One region of the Bradyrhizobium ontarionense genome, then DNA from elsewhere that is predicted to be linked to it. Evidence: predicted binding sites of a transcription regulator. Region 1 holds the regulator's gene; each other region holds the start of a gene.

Region 1 (4,451 bases):
CGCCGATCACCCTGACGGCGCTTTCGTCATTCATCAGCCCGGCGCCGGCGACGAGGCTCAACACGACCGTCGCAATGACGACGACGCTGGAATGACCGAGCGCGAAGTAAAGACCGGCAGCGCGCGGCGCGTCGCCGTCCTGCACGAGCTTTCTCACCACATTGTCGATCGCCGCAATGTGGTCGGCATCGACCGCATGGCGCAATCCGAGCAGCCAGGCCAGCATGGCGGTGCCGACAATGGCCGGACGGTCCGCATAGAGGGCGACCGCCCAGGCCCAGGCAAGGCCGTTGGCCGCCACCAGCCCCACAGCCAGGACCGCATTCCCCTGCGCCTGCCCCCGCCGCCGGAACAGCGCGGGCCGCGGGCCGTGGGGATGATCAATTGGAACAATCGTCATACGCTGGAGAGAGCAAGAGACGCGCCAGTTCGCCGTGGGCCCAGCCTCCAGGCCGAAAGCCGCGCGGAATCAAGGGGAGCAGGGCCTTCGATCGCGGATCGGCGTCCTCGATTGGCAAGCCGCTATCCGGTCACGCGCAGACAATGACCAGCCGCACGCCTTGATCACGCATCGTCAACGTGCAGATGCCCTCCTCTCCGCCACGATCTCACTCCGAACCGCCGCCTCGAACTGGCTCGCGGGTGCGGCGAACATCAATCGCGTCTCCTCGTGGAAGGCCGAGAAGATACCGACCACGGCCGGCTCGCCGCCGACCTCGGCCAGGATCGGCGAGCCCGAATAGCCGAAATTCGCCAGGCAATGGACGGTCAGCAGCCGGGCGTCCCTGGTCATGTCGGCGCGGCAGTTGCGCTGTCCGGTCGGCGAATAGCGCCGCTCCTGGCCGTAGCCGATCTCCGAGATCGTGCCTGCCTTGGTCGCTGCCGCGAGATCGTCGCGCGTGAGCGCCTTCACCGCCACCGGCCTCGACGGCAGATCGTCCTTCAGCACGATGAGCGCCCAGTCTGACGGCGAGCGATCGAGCGACCATTTGTCGTGCTGGGTCGGGACGAAGTCCGGGGCCACGATCAGGCGGTCTGCGACCGAGGACGCGGCTGGCGTGCCCCTGTTCATGCCGGCCAGGAAGCGGACGTTGCCGGGGCTGACCTGCGCGACCCCGTTGAACACGCAGTGTGCGGCGGTGAGCACGACGCGCGGAGCCACCAACGTGCCGGTGCACCAGCCGCCGGTGCTGTATTGCGCGACGGTGACCACGCCGATCGACGACGCCGGCCAGGATGTGGGATCGACGACCTCGCCGATGTGCCGATCGAGCCCGAGCAACTCTCCCGGCCTGGGGCTGGCGATGCCGGCGTCGGCCGATTCGAATTTCGGCTTCCAGTTGGCGATGATGGTCTCAGCCTGCCGCCGCTGCGCTTCGCTCAGCTTGACCCGCTGCACGTCGCGGCCGGCCGACCTCACCCCGTTGCGGCCGGCCATCACCAGCCAGGCGTAGCCCTGAACCGGATCCTGCTGCACCGATCGGCCGTCGAGCATCATCAGCCCGAGCATGTACTGCGACTGGGCGAAGCCCTGCGCAGCCGCGCGGGTGAACCAGCGTGCGGCCTCGCCGTAATCACAGGCAACGCCCTCACCATTGACGTAGGCGATGCCGAGATAATGCTGGGCGACGGCAAGCCCCTGATCCGCGGCCTTGCGATACCAGGCCAGCGCCTCGGCGGGGTTGCGCGGCTGGCCCCAGCCGAACGCGGACATGAAGCCGAGATCGAACTGCGCCCGCGCATCGCCCTTCCGCGCCAGCGGCGTGAGCCGACGCAGCGCCGCCGCATGCTCGCCGCTGCCGGCGGCGGCAACCGCTTCGTCGAGCTCGGCGGCCGAGGCGCCCACCACGGCGCCGAGCACCATGGCGAGACATATGATGATCGTCTTGATCAAGGGCGTCCGCTGGGACCGAAGACACTTCTGATGAGGCGCCCACCCAAAATGATCAAGACGGCATCGGCGTGGCGGAAAGCAGTCCGCCGCCTCCTTAATCAGGCCTGCTCGATCTTGGCAAAGCGATCGTCCAGGGCGTAGCCGGCCCCGCGCACGGTGCGGATCGGATCCTGCTCACGCCCGGGATTGAGCAGCTTGCGCAAGCGCCCGATGTGAACGTCCACGGTCCGCTCGTCGATGTAGATGTCGCGGCCCCAGACGCTGTCGAGCAGCTGCTCGCGGCTGAACACGCGGCCCGGATGCTCCAGGAAGAATTCGAGCAGCCGGTACTCGGTCGGGCCGAGATCGATCGGCCTGCCGGAGCGCGCCACGCGGCGCTTCTCGCGGTCGAGCTCGATGTCGCCATAGGTGAGCACGGTGGCGAGCCGCTCGGGGCTGGCGCGCCGCAGCAGACCCTTCACGCGGGCCAGCAGCTCGGGCACCGAGAACGGCTTGACGATGTAGTCGTCGGCGCCGGTCGCGAGCCCGCGCACGCGCTCACTCTCCTCGCCGCGCGCGGTCAGCATGATGATCGGCAGCTGCCTCGTCTCCGGCCGCGCCCGCAGCCGCCGGCACAGCTCGATGCCGGAGAGGCCCGGCAGCATCCAGTCGAGCACGACGAGATCCGGAATACGCTCCTTCAGCCGCGTGTCGGCCTCGTCGCCGCGCGCCACGGTCTCGACCTCGTAGCCCTCGGTCTCGAAATTGTAGCGCAGCAGCGTGGTCAGCGCTTCCTCATCTTCCACCACCAGAATGCGCGCAGCCATGTCTCAAGCGTCTCTCTCAGTTGCCGGGAATCGTGGTCGCAAAGCTCGTCATGTCGCCCTTGGGGCGCTTGTCCGTGATCTGCTGGCCCTCGATCATGTAGAACACCGTCTCCGCGATGTTGGTCGCGTGATCGCCGATCCGCTCGATGTTCTTGGCGCAGAACATCAGATGGATGCAGAACGAGATGTTGCGCGGATCCTCCATCATGTAGGTCAGGAGCTCGCGGAACAAGGACGTGCAGATGGCGTCGACTTCCTCGTCGCCCTTCCACACCGTCATCGCCGCCGGCAGATCATGCGCGGCATAGGCATCGAGCACGGTCTTGACCTGCGACTGCACGAGATCGGTCATGTGCTCGAGCCCGCGGATCAGCTTGAGCGGGTGGAAATCGCTCTCCAGCGCCGCGACACGCTTGCCGATGTTCTTGGCGAGGTCGCCGATGCGCTCCAGATCGGTCGCCACGCGCATCGCGCCGACGATCTCGCGCAGGTCGACCGCCATCGGCTGGCGCCGGGCGATCGTGAGCACGGCACGTTCCTCGATGACGCGCTGCAGCTTGTCGACCTCGGCATCGGTGGCGACCACCTTCTGCCCGAGCGCCACGTCGCGCCGCACCAGCGCATCGACGGAATCGACGATCAGCCGCTCGGCGAGGCCGCCCATTTCCGATACCAGCCGCGTCAGGTCCTGCAGATCGCTGTCGAACGCCTTGGCGGTATGTTCACTGGCCATGATGATCTCCTAGAGGCAATGATGCTGTCCGGCGTCAGCCGAACCGGCCGGTGATGTAGTCCTGGGTCCGCCGATCGCTCGGCGAGGTGAAGATCTTGCTGGTCTCATCGAACTCGATCAGCTCGCCGAGATACATGAAGGCGGTCTTGTCGGAGACGCGCGCCGCCTGCTGCATGTTGTGGGTGACGATCGCGATCGTGTAGTTATCGGACAGCTCCTGGATCAGCTCCTCGACCTTGGCAGTCGAGATCGGGTCGAGCGCCGAGCACGGCTCGTCGAACAGGATCACCTCCGGCCTGACGGCCACGGTGCGCGCGATGCATAGCCGCTGCTGCTGGCCGCCCGACAGCGACAGGCCGGACGCGTTCAGCTTGTCCTTGACCTCGTTCCACAGCGCGCCACCGCGCAGCGCCTTCTCGACGCGGTCGTCCATCTCCGACTTCGAGATCTTCTCGTAGAGGCGGATGCCGAAGGCAATGTTTTCGTAGATCGTCATCGGGAACGGCGTCGGCTTCTGGAACACCATGCCGACCCGGGCGCGCAGCAGGTTCAGATCGAGCTTGGGATCGAGGATGTTGGTGTTGTCGAGCATCAGCTGGCCGGTCGCGCGCTGGCCCGGATAGAGATCGTACATCCGGTTGAAGATGCGCAGCAGCGTGGACTTGCCGCAGCCGGACGGGCCGATGAAGGCGGTCACGCGGTTGGTGCCGAGCGACAGGTTGATGTTCTTCAGCGCCTGGTGCTCGCCATAATAGAAATTGAGATTGCGCGCGATCACCTTGGCCGGGGCGTCCGGCAGCGACTTGGAGGGAATGGCGGCCGTCGGGCTGCTCACGGATACGGACATATCGGTCATTTCGAGCTCCTCTCGGCGCCGAGAATGCGCGCGCCGATGTTCAGGGCCAGCACGGTCAAGGTGATCAGAAGGGCGCCGCTCCAGGCCAGCTGCTTCCAATAGGCATAGGGGCTCTGGACGAAATTGTTGATGGTCACCGGCAGGTTGGCCATGGTCTTGCTG
Region 2 (4,451 bases), 1.7 Mb from region 1:
GAAGCGCGGTACCCGACGCAGCCTCTTGGCGAAGCCGGACCGACAGATACCAATTTCAATTGCAGAATGCGCCGCGCGTTTGCCCTGCGGTGAGCCCCTCGTCATGTGGTACGTCTACATCCTCCGTAGCGTGGCCTTTCCCGAGCAGGAATACGTTGGCGCCACCGCCGACATCAAACAGCGTCTCAGGGACCACAACAGTGGGCGCTCTGCTCACACGTCCAAATTCATGCCCTGGACGCTGATCTGGTATTGCGCCTTCCCGGACAAGCATCGCGCGCTGGCGTTTGAAGCCTATTTGAAATCTCATTCAGGACGGGCGTTCTCGAAGAAGCGCCTGCTCGGGCCGGCCTGACGGGCTTCGCTTCACCCTTCCACCGCCGCATTGAGGTGCTCCCGCAGCTTGACCAGCCTGCCGTGCAGGTCGGCCAGCTCCGCGATCGAGCATCCCGTCGCATCCAGGATCGCCGGCGGCACGATCGTCCGCGCCTTGTCGCGCAGGCCAGCGCCCTGAGCGGTGAGGGTGACGAGAACCTGACGCTCGTCCTCGGCCGACCGTGTCCGCTTGATCAGATGCAGCGCCTCGATCCGCTTCAGCAGCGGCGTCAGCGTGCCCGAATCCAGGAACAGCCGCTCGCCGATCTCCTTCACCGACAGTCCGTCCCGCTCCCACAGCACCAGCATCACGAGGTATTGCGGATAGGTCAGTCCCAAACGGTCCAGCAGCGGCTTGTAGACGCGGTTGAAGGCGTGGGCGGTGGAATAGACCGCAAAGCAGAGCTGGTTGCCGAGCTGGAGCGGCGCGTCGGCCGCAATCTTCTTTCGCATTGTCACACCGGGGATCGATCGTTGGGTGCATCTTGGGACGTGCGGCCGGACATGGACAATGGCCCGGCCGCGCCGATCACGAATTTTCTACCGAACAATCATATTGTGCACAATATAATTGTGTGCAATATAACCGTCATTCGAATTGTCGCAACCGGGAGAACCCAGATGTCCGTGAACGTGCTCTACAAGACCAGCGCCAAGGCCACCGGCGGCCGCGACGGCGAAGCCGCCACCCTCGACGGCTCGCTCAGCGTCAAGCTCTCGACACCGAAGGAGCTCGGCGGTGGTGGCGGCGCAGGCAACAACCCCGAACAGCTGTTCGCTGCCGGCTACGCCGCTTGTTTCATCGGCGCGATGAAGTTCGTGGCCTCGCAGGGCGGCCCCAAGGTCCCGGCCGACGCCTCCGTGACCTCGACGGTCGGCATCGGCCCGCGCTCCGAAGGCGGCTTCGGCATCACGGTCGAACTCGCGGTTTCGCTGCCGGGCCTCGCCAAGGCCGACGCCGAAGCACTGGTGGCGAAGGCGCACGAGGTATGCCCCTATTCCAACGCCACCCGCGGCAATGTCGACGTCAAGCTGACGGTGGTCTGATCCGTCCATTCCGTCCTGCGGCAGGGGATCGTGCAAAGGTCCCCTGCCCGCGCATTTGGCCGCCCCGCCGCCGCATTTGCGCGCGCAGGCTGGCAATGCTTTATGATCGCGAGCTGACATCACTCTCGCGAAGCCCTCGATGACCCCTCAATTTGCTCCCGGCGCCATGGCCGGACTGCGCGTGATCGATCTCACGCGCGTGCTCGGCGGCCCCTACTGCACGCAGATCCTCGCTGATCACGGCGCGGACGTGATCAAGGTCGAGCCGCCGGCCGGCGACGAGGTTCGCGACTGGGGCCCTCCCTTCCACGACGAGGACGCCGCCTACTTCGTCGGGATCAACCGCAACAAGCGCTCGATCGGGCTCGACCTCGCCTCCGAAGGAGGGCGCGCCGTGCTGTTGAAGATGCTCGAGACGGCCGACGTGCTGATCGAAAACTTCAAGCCCGGCACGCTGGAGAAGTGGGGCATCGGCAGCGAGGCGCTGCGCGAGACGTTTCCGCGGCTCGTGCACTGCCGCATCTGCGGCTTCGGCGCCGACGGACCGCGCGGCGGCAACCCCGGCTATGACGCGATCATCCAGGCGATGACCGGCATGATCGCGGCCACCGGCTCGCCCGAAAGCGGCCCGATGCGGATCGGCGTGCCGTTGGTCGACATCACCACGGGACTCTATGCCGCGATCGGCATCCTGATGGCGCTGTCGGAACGGCAGCGCTCAGGGATCGGCCAGTTCCTCGAGGTCACGCTGTACGAGACCGGCCTGGCGATCATGCATCCGCACACCGCGAACTATTTCATGCACGGCAAGCCGCCGTCGCTGACCGGCAATGAGCATCCGAACCTCGTGCCTTACGCGATCTTCCCCACGAAGACGGACGACATCTTCATCGGCGTCGGCAATGACGGCACCTTCCGCAAGCTCGCCAAGGAGATCGGCCGCCCCGAGCTCGGCACCGATCCGCGCTTCGCCCGCAACAGGGACCGCGTCGCCAACCGCGAGGCGCTGCGCGTGGAACTCGCCGCCGTATTCAATCAGTTCGAGGCCGGGCCGCTGTGCGACCGGCTGCTCGCCGCCGGCCTGCCGGCGGGACCCGTGCAGAAGATCGATCAGGCGCTGACCAACGCACATACGATTTACCGCGGCGATATCATCGAGAAGGACTGGTACAAGGGCGTGGCGTCGCCGATCCGGCTCGAACGCACCAAGCCAAGCCTGCGCTCGACGCCGCCGAAGTTCAGCCAGCATGCGCGCGACGTGCTCGGCGAGTTCGGCTACTCCGAGGGCGAGATCGACGACTTGTTTGCAGAGGGCATCGTCTGCGCAGAACGCAAGCGCTGATCATCCTCAGAGATCGTTCGATCGCCGCGCTGCAACTTCGCAGCGCAGCGATCTCCGCTGAGACAATTTACGCCGTTTTGTCCACCTGCGCTTCACGGCTTTCCCCTGCGGGATCAGCCGTCTATACATTCACATAACTGTCATCTGGCACTGTTAACGGCCGCAACGACGATGACGTCCTGGGAGGACCTTTTTGATGTCAGTACGACAATTCGCTGCCGCCGCTGCTGTTGCAGCCACCTTTGGTTTTGCTGTTTCGCCCGCACACGCTGTGACCGAAATCCAGTGGTGGCACGCCATGACCGGCGGCAACAACGACATCGTCAACAAGCTCGCCGAGGATTTCAACGCTTCTCAGAGCGACTACAAGGTCGTCGCGACGTTCAAGGGCTCCTACCCCGACACGATGAATGCCGGTATTGCCGCGTTCCGCGCCGGCAATGCGCCGCACATCATCCAGGTCTTCGAGGTCGGCACCGCGACGATGATGAGCGCCAAGGGCGCCATCAAGCCGGTCTACGAGCTGATGAAGGACGCCGGCGAGCCGTTCGATGCGAAGGCCTATCTGCCGGCGATCACGGGATACTACTCGACGTCCAAGGGCGACATGCTGTCGTTCCCGTTCAACTCCTCCTCCATGGTGATGTGGATCAACAAGGACGAATTGAAGAAGGCCGGGATCGCCGAGATTCCGAAGACCTGGCCCGAGGTGTTCGAGGCGGCCAAGAAGCTGAAGGCCGCCGGTCACGACACCTGCGGCTTCTCCAACGCCTGGGCGACGTGGGCGCATGTCGAGCAGTTCTCGGCCTGGCACAACGTGCCGATCGGCACCAAGGCCAACGGCCTCGACGGCTTCGACACGGTGCTGGAGTTCAACAGCCCGCTGCACGTCAAGCACCTGCAGAACCTGATCGATCTGCAGAAGGACAAGACCTACGACTATTCCGGCCGCGGCAATCAGAGCGAGAGCCGCTTCGGTTCGGGCGAATGCGCGATCTTTCTGACGTCGTCCGGCTACTATGCGACCGCCAAGAGCACGGCCAAGTTCGACTTCACCTCGGCGCCGATGCCGTACTATCCCGACGTTCAGAACGCGCCGCAGAACTCGATCATCGGTGGCGCATCGCTGTGGGTGATGGGCGGCAAGACGGCCGACGAATACAAGGGCGTCGCCAAGTTCTTCTCGTTCCTGTCGGACACCAACCGCCAGGCCAAGCTGCACCAGGAATCGGGCTATCTGCCGATCACCAAGGCGGCCTATGAGAAGACCAAGGCCGACGGCTTCTACGACAAGAACCCGACCCTGCAGACGCCGCTGAAGGAACTTACCAACAAGGAGCCGACGGAGAACTCCCGCGGCTTGCGCTTCGGCAACATGGTGCAGATGCGCGACATCTGGGCCGAGGAGATCGAGGCGGCCCTGGCCGGCAAGAAGTCCGCCAAGGACGCGCTCGACGCCGCCGTGGCCCGCGGCAACGCCATGTTGCGGACCTTCGAGAAAACGGCCAAGTAAGACGCTCAAGTAAGGCCCCCGGAGAAGCTCCTCCTCCGATCCGGAGGGGGAGCTTCCCGACCCGTCCCTCCCGCGGCGCGCTCAATGGAAAAATCGGTCGTCTTCAACGGCAGGCTGCTGCCCTATCTGCTTCTGGCGCCGCAGCTCACGATCACGCTGATCTTCTTCTATTGG
Region 3 (4,451 bases), 3.5 Mb from region 1:
CGTGAATCCCAACAACCCGACCGGCCGCTTGCTGCCACGTGACACGCTGGTCGCACTGGCCGCGACGCTGCGACGACGCGACGGCCTGCTGATCGTCGACGAGGCTTTCACCGATCTCCATCCCAACGCGAGCCTCGTGGCCGACCTGCCGCCCGCGACGATCGTGCTGCGCTCCTTCGGCAAGGTCTACGGCCTTGCCGGCGTCCGCCTCGGCTTTGCGATCAGCTCCGAAGACATCGTGCGGCGACTGCCCGAAGAGCTCGGACCGTGGGCGATATCGGGACCCGCGATTGCCATCGGGACGGCGGCGCTGGCCGACGATGCTTGGCTGGCGCAGACAGGTGCGCGGCTAACGGCAGATTGCCTGCGCCTTGATGCGCTGCTCGGCAGCGCGGGCTGCAATGTCGTCGGCGGCACGCCGCTGTTCCGGTTGATCGACACCGCGAACGCGCCTGACATCGCCGAGCGGCTCGCTCGTCACGGCATTCACGTCCGGCGCTTTCCGGCCCATCCGGCCTGGCTGCGCTTTGGCCTGCCGGGAGATGAGACGAGCTGGCAGCGGCTGGCGCAGGCGCTCGGCCGCTGACGCAGTTCAGCCGAGGACGCAGGCGAGCAGCAGCAGTGTCTCGGTCACCTCGATGCTGGCGCCGTGACAGTCGCCGGTGATGCCGCCGAGCCGCCATTGCCAGTAGAAGGCGACCGCCGGAACGACAGCGATGGCTATCAGGGTGGCAGGTGCGCCGGCGAATGCCGCAATGGCGAGCGCAATGCCCCAGGCGACAATGACGTTCCAGCCGACGCTGTTCGCGATGCTCGCGCCCAGTCCTGGCTTCAGCGAGAGCAGCGTCTTGTTGCAGACCAGCGTGCCCCATCGCGCCCAGGCCGGGATCAGAACCAGCGCCCAGAGCGCGGCAGGCTCGGTCGCCAGCTCGGCGACGAGCACCAGCTTCGCGATCATCTGCAAGGTGATCGCGACGACGGCGAAGCTGCCCGCATGGGGATCACCGAGCACGGCGATGAACCGCTCCGGCTTGCCATGCGAGGCTCCGAACGCATCGGCGACATCGCCGAGCCCATCGAGGTGCAGCGCGCCGGTGATCCAGATCCAGACGACGAGCACGGCGAGCGCAACGATCCACGGATCGGCGCTGTGAAGAAGCCGGGCGATCAGAGCCAGACACAGCCCGACCACCAGTCCGGCCGCGGGAAACCACGGCGCTGCGCGCGCGAGATCGTCCGGGCGCGGATCGATGATGCGCGGCGTCGGCAGCCGCGTCAGGAATTGCAGCGCGATCCAGAATTCACGGAAGCTCATGGCTGGATGATCTCGACGATTTCGCCCCAGGGTGCGCCATCCCCGCCCTGCCCGGCAGCGAGCATGATGCGGGTCCCCGGATGAATGCGCAAACTCCACAATTGATGCAACGGCCAGCCGAGCAGATGGGACAGCGCGGCGCGAATGGCGCCGCCATGCGCGACCACCAGGACCGGCGCGGGTTCGGGACGGGCGAGAATACGATCGAGCGCACGCGCCACGCGCTGCTGCAGATCGGCCCAGCTCTCGCCATCCGGCGCTGATGCCGCGGGATCAGCATGGAAGGCGTCGAGCAAGGCGGCCCCGCCAGGTTCGGCCGCGATGTCGCTGCGCTTACGCCCCTCCCAGCGCCCGAAATCGAGCTCGCTCCAATCGGCGTCGATGTCCAGCGCACACCCGGTCCGTCGCGCATAGTCCTCGGCGGCTGCACGTGCCCGCGCCCGCGGCGAGCTGACGACGCGGCGCCAGATGCCACCTTGCGTCTGCCGCCGGAATTGGTCCCAGCCGGCATCGCTGAGCGGCGGATCGGTGCGGCCATCGAGGTAACCATCGCGGCCGGTCGTGCCATGGCGCAGAAGATCGATCCGCATCAGGATTCGCGTCCCGATACGGCGGCCTCCGCGAAGGTCGCCATGCCGTTGTGGAGCGCGCAGGCGAGCCGGATGATCGGGAGCGCCGTCGCCGCGCCGGAGGCCTCGCCGAGCCGCAGATCGAGATCGATCAAGGCCCGGGCACCGAGCGCCTCGAGCACCATGCCGTGGCCGCGCTCGGCCGAGCGGTGCGAGAACAGCAGCCAGGGCCGGCACGAGGGATTGAGCCTGACGGCCACGAGCGCCGCGACCGAGACGATGAAGCCGTCGACCAGCACCGGCCAGCGCCGCTGCGCGGCGGCGATGATCGCGCCGGTCATCGCGATGATCTCGAGGCCGCCGACGGCTTCCATCACCTCAGCGACCGGCGCGTCAGATGCAAGGCCATGCCGCGCCAGCGCATCGGCGATGACCTTCGCCTTCTTCGCCCGGCCCTCGGCGTCGAGCCCGGTCCCGCTGCCGACGATGTCGGCAGGCGCGCATGACAGCAGCGCGGCTGCCATCGCGGCGGCCGAGGTGGTATTGCCGATGCCCATCTCGCCGAAAATCAAGAGCTGCGGAGCATGGCCGGCCTGCCGCTCGACGGCCCGGTGTCCGACATCGCACGCAAATGCGACCTCCTCCGGCGTCAGCGCGCGTTCGACGCTGAAATCGCGGGTACCGCGCCGCGGCTTGTCGACGACCACCCCCCGCATCGGTTCAACGGCCAGGGTGCCGGCATCCACGACCTCGAGAGGACAGCCCAGGCTGCGCGACAGCACCGAGATCGCCGCCCCGCCGCCGGCGAAATTGCCCAGCATCTGCACCGTGACTTCGGGCGGATAGGCCGAGACCCCCCGCGCGGCGATGCCGTGATCCCCGGCGAACAGCACCACAGGGACGCGGTCGGCACCTGGCGTCTTTGAGGCCTGCAGCGCCGCAAGCGCGACCGCGACCTCCTCCAGCCGTCCGAGCGCTCCCATCGGCTTCGTCAGTTGCGCCTGGCGCGCCAGGGCCGCCTCGCGATGAGTCTCGGAGGGAGCCGCACATTCAACGCTGATCCATTCAGGGAGCACCACGGATCCTTTCAGCTCTGCTAAGTGTTGGGACGATTGCCACTGCGACACGGCCAACACAAGCGCATGGGCGCGGTCCCCTAGAGCGCAGGACGCGAACAAAGCAGGCTCATTGGCAGAACCTTGGCGCGCCCTATGCCTGATTGTCATCCACCTGTCATCGAACCGGTCGAGACGTGACTGCCCACCAGCCCGAAAGACTCGCATGGATTACTTCCGCCGCTTCACCTTCCTGTTCGCCGCGCCCGTCTTCGAGACCGACGACCTCGCCGGCGTCCGCTTCAACCAGATCATCGAGGAGATCCAGCGCTCGGGGTTCGAGGTCGTGCGCGCTCGCAAGCTGGAGGATGCCGAGATCGCCGTGCAGACCGATGCCGCGATCGGCTGCATGGTCGTGGAATGGGGCAAGAAGGGGCTGGAAGGCAAGACGGCGTCGCTGATCAACCTGATGCGCCGGCGCGGTCTGGATTTCCCGATCATCCTCCTGATTCGGCGCAAGCGATTCGAGGACCTGCCGGTGGAGGTACTCGACTTCATCGACGGCTACGTCTTCCTGTCGGAGGAGACCCCCGCCTTCATCGCCAAGAACCTGATCAGCCGGCTGAAGCAATATGCCGAGACGCTGAAGACGCCATTTTTCGGCGCGCTCGTCGACTATGCCGAGGAAGGCAACCAGCTCTGGACCTGCCCCGGGCACAATGGCGGCGTGTTCTACAGCCGCAGCCCGATCGGACGGGTGTTCGTCGAGCATCTTGGCGAGGCCGTATTCCGCGACGATCTCGACAATTCGGTGCTCGACCTCGGCGACCTCCTCACCCATGAGGGACCGGCGCTGCGCGCCCAGAAGGAAGCGGCGCAGATCTTCGGCGCCGAGAAGACCTATTTCGTCCTCAACGGTACCTCGACCTCGAACAAGGTGGTGCTTGGGGCGCTGGTCACCGACGGCGACCTCGTGCTGTTCGACCGCAACAACCACAAGGCCGCCCACCATGGCGCGCTGCTGATCTCGGGCGGGGTCCCGATCTACATCCCGACGGTGCGCAATCCCTGGGGCCTGATCGGCCCGATGCGCTGGGACCTGCTCGACGAGGAGCACCTCAGACAGCAGATCCGCAACAGCCCCCTGGTGAAGGACCCCGACGCGTGGCGCAAGGAGCGGCCGTTCCGGATCGCCGTGGTCGAGCAGTGCACCTATGACGGCACCATCCACAGCGCGGAGATGATCCTGAAGCGCATCGGCCATCTCTGCGACTACATCATGTTCGACGAGGCCTGGGCCGGCTTCATGAAATTTCACCCGCTCTATGCCGGGCGCTTCGCCATGGGACTCGGCGAGCTCGGACCCGACGCTCCCGGCATCATTGCCACCCAATCGACCCACAAGCAGCTCGCGAGCTTCTCGCAGGCGTCCCAGATCCACGTCAAGGACCGCCACATCAAGGGCCAGCGGCGACGGGTCGAGCATCGCCGCTTCAACGAAAGCTTCATGCA
Region 4 (4,451 bases), 4.1 Mb from region 1:
GCTGCGCACAGCTCGGCTTCGCTCTTGGTGTCGGCCAAGGCAAACGGTGCCTTCAGCGTGGCATGGAAGCCGTATTTGCGCGCGTCGGCAGTCAGCTCCGACCAGTCGGGGATCAGGTTCACGATGTCCTCGGGAAACCCGACGTCTTCGCCCGCCCATGCGTCGTAGCCGAGGAGGCTCGCGCCGAACTGCGACAGCGCCGTCCCGGCCGCAGGCGCATAGTAGATGGCATAACGCGGGAGGCCGGCCACGGGCGCCTACTCCGCAGCAGCAGCGCGCGCCGGCAGGGCCATGCTCAGCCGATTGGCCTCGGTGAGATGGACCAGCCGGCCGGATGCGATCACGGCAACGACGCGTGGTCGCAGCGGAGCGCTGTCGTCGACCAGGATGATATCGGCGCGGCGGCCTTCTGCGAGCGAACCGCGGTCCGACAGTCCCGCGGCTCGCGCCGGCCCATCCGAGACCAGGGCCCAGGCACGGGACAAAGGAAGAATGCCGTCGGCGACCAGCCGATACGCGGCCAGCAACGGCGCGGGATAATAGTAGTCCGATGCCAGGACGGAGCACAGCCCCTTGGCGATCATGTCGCTCGCCTTGGTCCATCCGGTATGGCTGCCGCCGCGGACCACGTTGGGTGCACCGAACACGATGGCGTCGCCGCCTTCGGCGGCTTCACGCGCGGTCTCCTCATTGACGGGAAACTCGGCGATGGTCACGCCTTGGCTTCGAAATGCCTTGCGCATCGCCGGGCTATCGTCATCGTGCGACAGCATGCGGATGTCCGCTTTGCGGGCAACTTCAGCCAGACGAGCGATCGAAGCCGGAACGGCATCGGCGCGGGAGACCATGCGCTCGACCAGGCGATCGAACTCCGGGCCGGACAGTCCGGTGCGGTCGACCATGCGCTGGCGCTTGTGCGGCTTCTCGAGGCTCGCGACCGTCGAATCCATGTGATCGTTGAAGGCGAACAGGTCGACGCGCCGATCGGCGAGCCACTGTCGGATCTCGTCCTCGTCGTCGAGATTGTATGTCTCGTGACGCAGGTGGAAGCGCGTGTCGGCGGCAAGCCGCGGGCGCAGGGCCTCGATCGACTCGAGCAGCCGTCGCGCATTGTCGGCGCTGCGCAGGCCCGGCTCCCACGACCAGGTCGTCGCATGGAAGACGGTCGTGATACCGTTGCCGATCGCCTGGCGGTCGCTGTCGATCAGCGCCACGTCGGTCGGGAAATCGACGCCGGCGCGCGGCATCATCTGCCGTTCAAAAGCGTCGCCGTGAACGTCGACGATGCCTGGCAGCACGGTTAATCCGCCGGCATCGAGCGCGAGACCCGGCCGCTGCGGGAAGGTGTCGACCTCTGTGATGATTCCGTCGGAAACAACCAAGGACGTGCCGACAAGGTCGGGGCCGATCAGGCCGCGGCCGCCGGAGATCAATATTTCTCTCATGGGACGGCACTCTGCCGCATCGAGGCCGGGGCGTCGAGAGTTGCTTCGTACTTGTCCAGGAACTCTGCGATCCCAAGACGCCTGAAATCCGGTAGAGCCGTCCGCAACGCCCCATGGTCCCAATCCCACCAGGCAAGATTTACGAGCCGCTGTTCGATATCGATCGGAAACCGGCGCTTGATCACGCGGGCTGGGTTGCCGGCGACGATCGTGTACGCCGGGACATCCTTGGTGACGATGGCTCCGGCCGCCACGACGGCACCCGTCCCGATGCTGCGGCCCGGCAGCACGATCGCGCCATGGCCGATCCAGACGTCGTGACCGATGTCGACGTGATGCTCCCTGCGCCAGGCGAAGAAGTCAGCGTCGTCCGGCTCACCTGGGAAATAGGCACTGGCGCGGTAGGTGAAGTGCGCCTGCGTGGCGCGATGCATCGGATGATTGCCGGGATTGATCCGGGTCATCGCGGCGATCGAGCAGAACTTTCCGATGCTCGTGTAGGTGATCTGGGCGTCGTTGACGACATAGGAGTAGTCGCCCATCGTCACCTCCAGGAGCATGGTGCGGGCTCCGACCTCGCAATAGGCACCCAGCGTCGTCCCCTGGACCTTCGCGCTGGGATCAATTGTCGGTTTCACGGAAAGGATGTTGCCTGCCATCTGATGTTCTTGTCTCGGCCTCGAAGCTTTGCTGTCACCGTATTCGGCATCCAACATGACAATGGGATGACAATTGCGCCTCGCGGAGGCGGGTGTGGACCGTCTCTGTCATGCGGGACGATTGTCACATAACTGTAGAAACCACGCGCTAGCGATGCTCCAGGCTTAGCCTGTGGAGTTGTGAATGCTGGTAGTGGAAGGCCTGACGTGCCGCTTCGGCACGAAAGCCGCAATCGACAACGTGACGTTTTCGGTGACGCCGGGCAGCTTCGTCGGCGTGATCGGCCGTTCCGGCGCCGGCAAATCCACGCTGCTGCGGTCCATCAACCGGCTGAACCCGGTGAGCGATGGCCGGATCCTCTATAAGGACATCGACGTCACGACGCTGCGCGGCCGCGAGTTGCGGCAGTGGCGCGCCCGCTCGGCGATGATCTTCCAACAGTTCAACCTGGTCGGCCGGCTTGACGTGCTGAGCAACGTGCTGATGGGGCGCTTGGCTGAAGTGTCCTCCTGGCGATCGCTGGCGCAGCTCTGGCCGGCCGAGGATATCGCGGTCGCGCTGTCGGCGCTCGAGCAGTTCGACATCGCCGCGTTGGCTGCTCAACGTGCGGACCAATTGTCGGGCGGCCAGCAGCAACGTGTCGCGATCGCGCGCGCGCTAGTGCAGAACCCGGAGATCATCCTCGCCGACGAGCCGATCGCCTCGCTCGATCCTCGCAACACCAAGATCGTGATGGATGCGCTGCTGCGCATCAACAAGCATTTCGGCATCACGGTGATCTGCAACCTGCACTCGCTCGATCTCGCGCGGACCTATTGTGACCGCCTGATCGGCATGGCGACAGGCCGCCTCGTGTTCGATGACGTGCCTGCCGCGCTGACCGCCCAGATCGCTCGCGAGCTTTACGACCTCGAAGCCGACGAGGTGATGGGTACCGTGCCGCCGCCGGTTTCCGGTACCGCAATTCCGGCTCTCGGCGAAGTTGCCGCGGCCTGATCTTGTCCTGCGTTCGACTGCGGCGCGCGCCGCACACCGAGTTCTCAGTTCAACCTGACTTGAAAGGTGACCCTATGATCAACCGTCGTCTCATTGTTGCCGGCCTGGCGTCGCTGGCCCTGACCGCGTCTGCGTCCGCCGAAGATTGGCGGACGAAATATCCGGAAATCACGTTCGCCGTTCATCCGGAAGAAAATGCATCTGGCGTGACCGAGCGCTACACCCCGTTCGTCAACTACCTTTCGAAGGAACTCGGCGTGAAGGTCACGCTGCGCATCGCCAACGATTACGCGGCGGTGATCGAGGGGCAGCGCGCGGGCAATATTCACATCGGCTATTATGGTCCGGCCTCGTTTGCGCGCGCCCGGCTGACCGGCGTGAAGACCGACGCCTTCGTGATCGACGTCAATGCCGACGGCTCGAAGGGCTATTACTCGGTGTTCTACGTGCTCGCCAAGAGCCCCTATCGGAAGATCGAGGACCTGAAGGGAAAGAACCTGGGCCTGGTCGATCCGAACTCGACGTCCGGCAACAACATGCCGCGCTTCAGCCTGAACCAGAAGGGGATCGACGCCGATTCCTATTTCTCCAAGGTCGTGTTCACCGGCAGTCATGAGAACGCGGTGCTGGCGCTGGCGCAAGGCACCGTCGAGGTCGCCGCCAACTGGTGGAAGACCGATGACGATTCCAACCTGGCCCGCATGATCACCAAGAACATGGTGAAGTCGGCTGACGGCAAGACGCTGACCAAGGACGATTTCCGCATCATCGCGAAGTCCGAGCTGATCATCAACTCGCCTTTCGCCTACCTCAGCGATCTTCCTGAAGACATGAAGGCCGCGATCAAGAAGGCGTTCCTGGACGCGGCGACGAAGGAGCCGGACACCTTCAACAAGCTGTCGGACGGCAAGAACAAGCCGTGGGAGTCGACCAGCAACGAGGATTTCAACAAGACCATCGAGCTGATCAAGTTCGTCGACAATCTCCGCAAGAAGGGATCGTAAGCGTCGGCACCGCTTTCGAAGGCCGGGTCTGGCTGACCCGGCCTTTCCCTTTGTTCCGTCTCGTCAGGCTTGCAATGGCTTCAGCCGTTTCCATTCTTCCGAATGCTCAGCTCGCCAGCCTGAACGAGGCCTATCGCAAGGCAGTCGCGCGCAAGCGGCTGCGGCTTGCGCTCGGGGCGGCGCTGTTCGTGGTCCTGCTCGTTGTCGCCAGCGTCGGCGCGGAAGTGAACCTGCGGACCTTGTTCACCTATTTCGGCAATTTCGTCAGCTACTTCGACCGTCTCCTGAAGCTCGACGACGGCAACCGCGTCTGGACCAACATTCCGGAATGGTTCTGGGGCTTCCG

Evidence for each region. The regulator PhoB, encoded in region 1, activates phosphate uptake and scavenging genes when phosphate is short. The targets are predictions, from matches to a motif close to TGTCATNNANCTGTCAT.
Region 2: the regulator PhoB is predicted to act here: its motif matches at 2,892-2,908, upstream of ugpB (sn-glycerol-3-phosphate ABC transporter substrate-binding protein UgpB).
Region 3: the regulator PhoB is predicted to act here: its motif matches at 3,105-3,121, upstream of LQG66_RS36920 (Orn/Lys/Arg family decarboxylase).
Region 4: the regulator PhoB is predicted to act here: its motif matches at 2,160-2,176, upstream of phnC (phosphonate ABC transporter ATP-binding protein).

Annotation. Positions count from the first base shown of each region.
Region 1 is NZ_CP088156.1:3,466,165-3,470,615, forward strand. It holds gene LQG66_RS15665 (HoxN/HupN/NixA family nickel/cobalt transporter) at 1-400, opposite strand, end outside; gene LQG66_RS15670 (trypsin-like serine protease) at 575-1,894, opposite strand; gene phoB (phosphate regulon transcriptional regulator PhoB) at 1,993-2,700, opposite strand; gene phoU (phosphate signaling complex protein PhoU) at 2,717-3,433, opposite strand; gene pstB (phosphate ABC transporter ATP-binding protein PstB) at 3,468-4,289, opposite strand; gene pstA (phosphate ABC transporter permease PstA) at 4,286-4,451, opposite strand, start outside.
Region 2 is NZ_CP088156.1:5,127,137-5,131,587, forward strand. It holds gene LQG66_RS22655 (GIY-YIG nuclease family protein) at 104-355, shown strand; gene LQG66_RS22660 (MarR family winged helix-turn-helix transcriptional regulator) at 367-828, opposite strand; gene LQG66_RS22665 (organic hydroperoxide resistance protein) at 997-1,422, shown strand; gene LQG66_RS22670 (CaiB/BaiF CoA transferase family protein) at 1,562-2,764, shown strand; gene ugpB (sn-glycerol-3-phosphate ABC transporter substrate-binding protein UgpB) at 2,961-4,277, shown strand; gene ugpA (sn-glycerol-3-phosphate ABC transporter permease UgpA) at 4,362-4,451, shown strand, end outside.
Region 3 is NZ_CP088156.1:8,375,494-8,379,944, reverse strand. It holds gene cobD (threonine-phosphate decarboxylase CobD) at 1-586, shown strand, start outside; gene cobS (adenosylcobinamide-GDP ribazoletransferase) at 593-1,315, opposite strand; gene LQG66_RS36930 (histidine phosphatase family protein) at 1,312-1,905, opposite strand; gene cobT (nicotinate-nucleotide--dimethylbenzimidazole phosphoribosyltransferase) at 1,905-2,960, opposite strand; gene LQG66_RS36920 (Orn/Lys/Arg family decarboxylase) at 3,166-4,451, shown strand, end outside.
Region 4 is NZ_CP088156.1:7,851,569-7,856,019, forward strand. It holds gene LQG66_RS34470 (DUF1045 domain-containing protein) at 1-251, opposite strand, end outside; gene LQG66_RS34475 (alpha-D-ribose 1-methylphosphonate 5-triphosphate diphosphatase) at 258-1,445, opposite strand; gene LQG66_RS34480 (LbetaH domain-containing protein) at 1,442-2,104, opposite strand; gene phnC (phosphonate ABC transporter ATP-binding protein) at 2,289-3,101, shown strand; gene phnD (phosphonate ABC transporter substrate-binding protein) at 3,176-4,105, shown strand; gene phnE (phosphonate ABC transporter, permease protein PhnE) at 4,180-4,451, shown strand, end outside.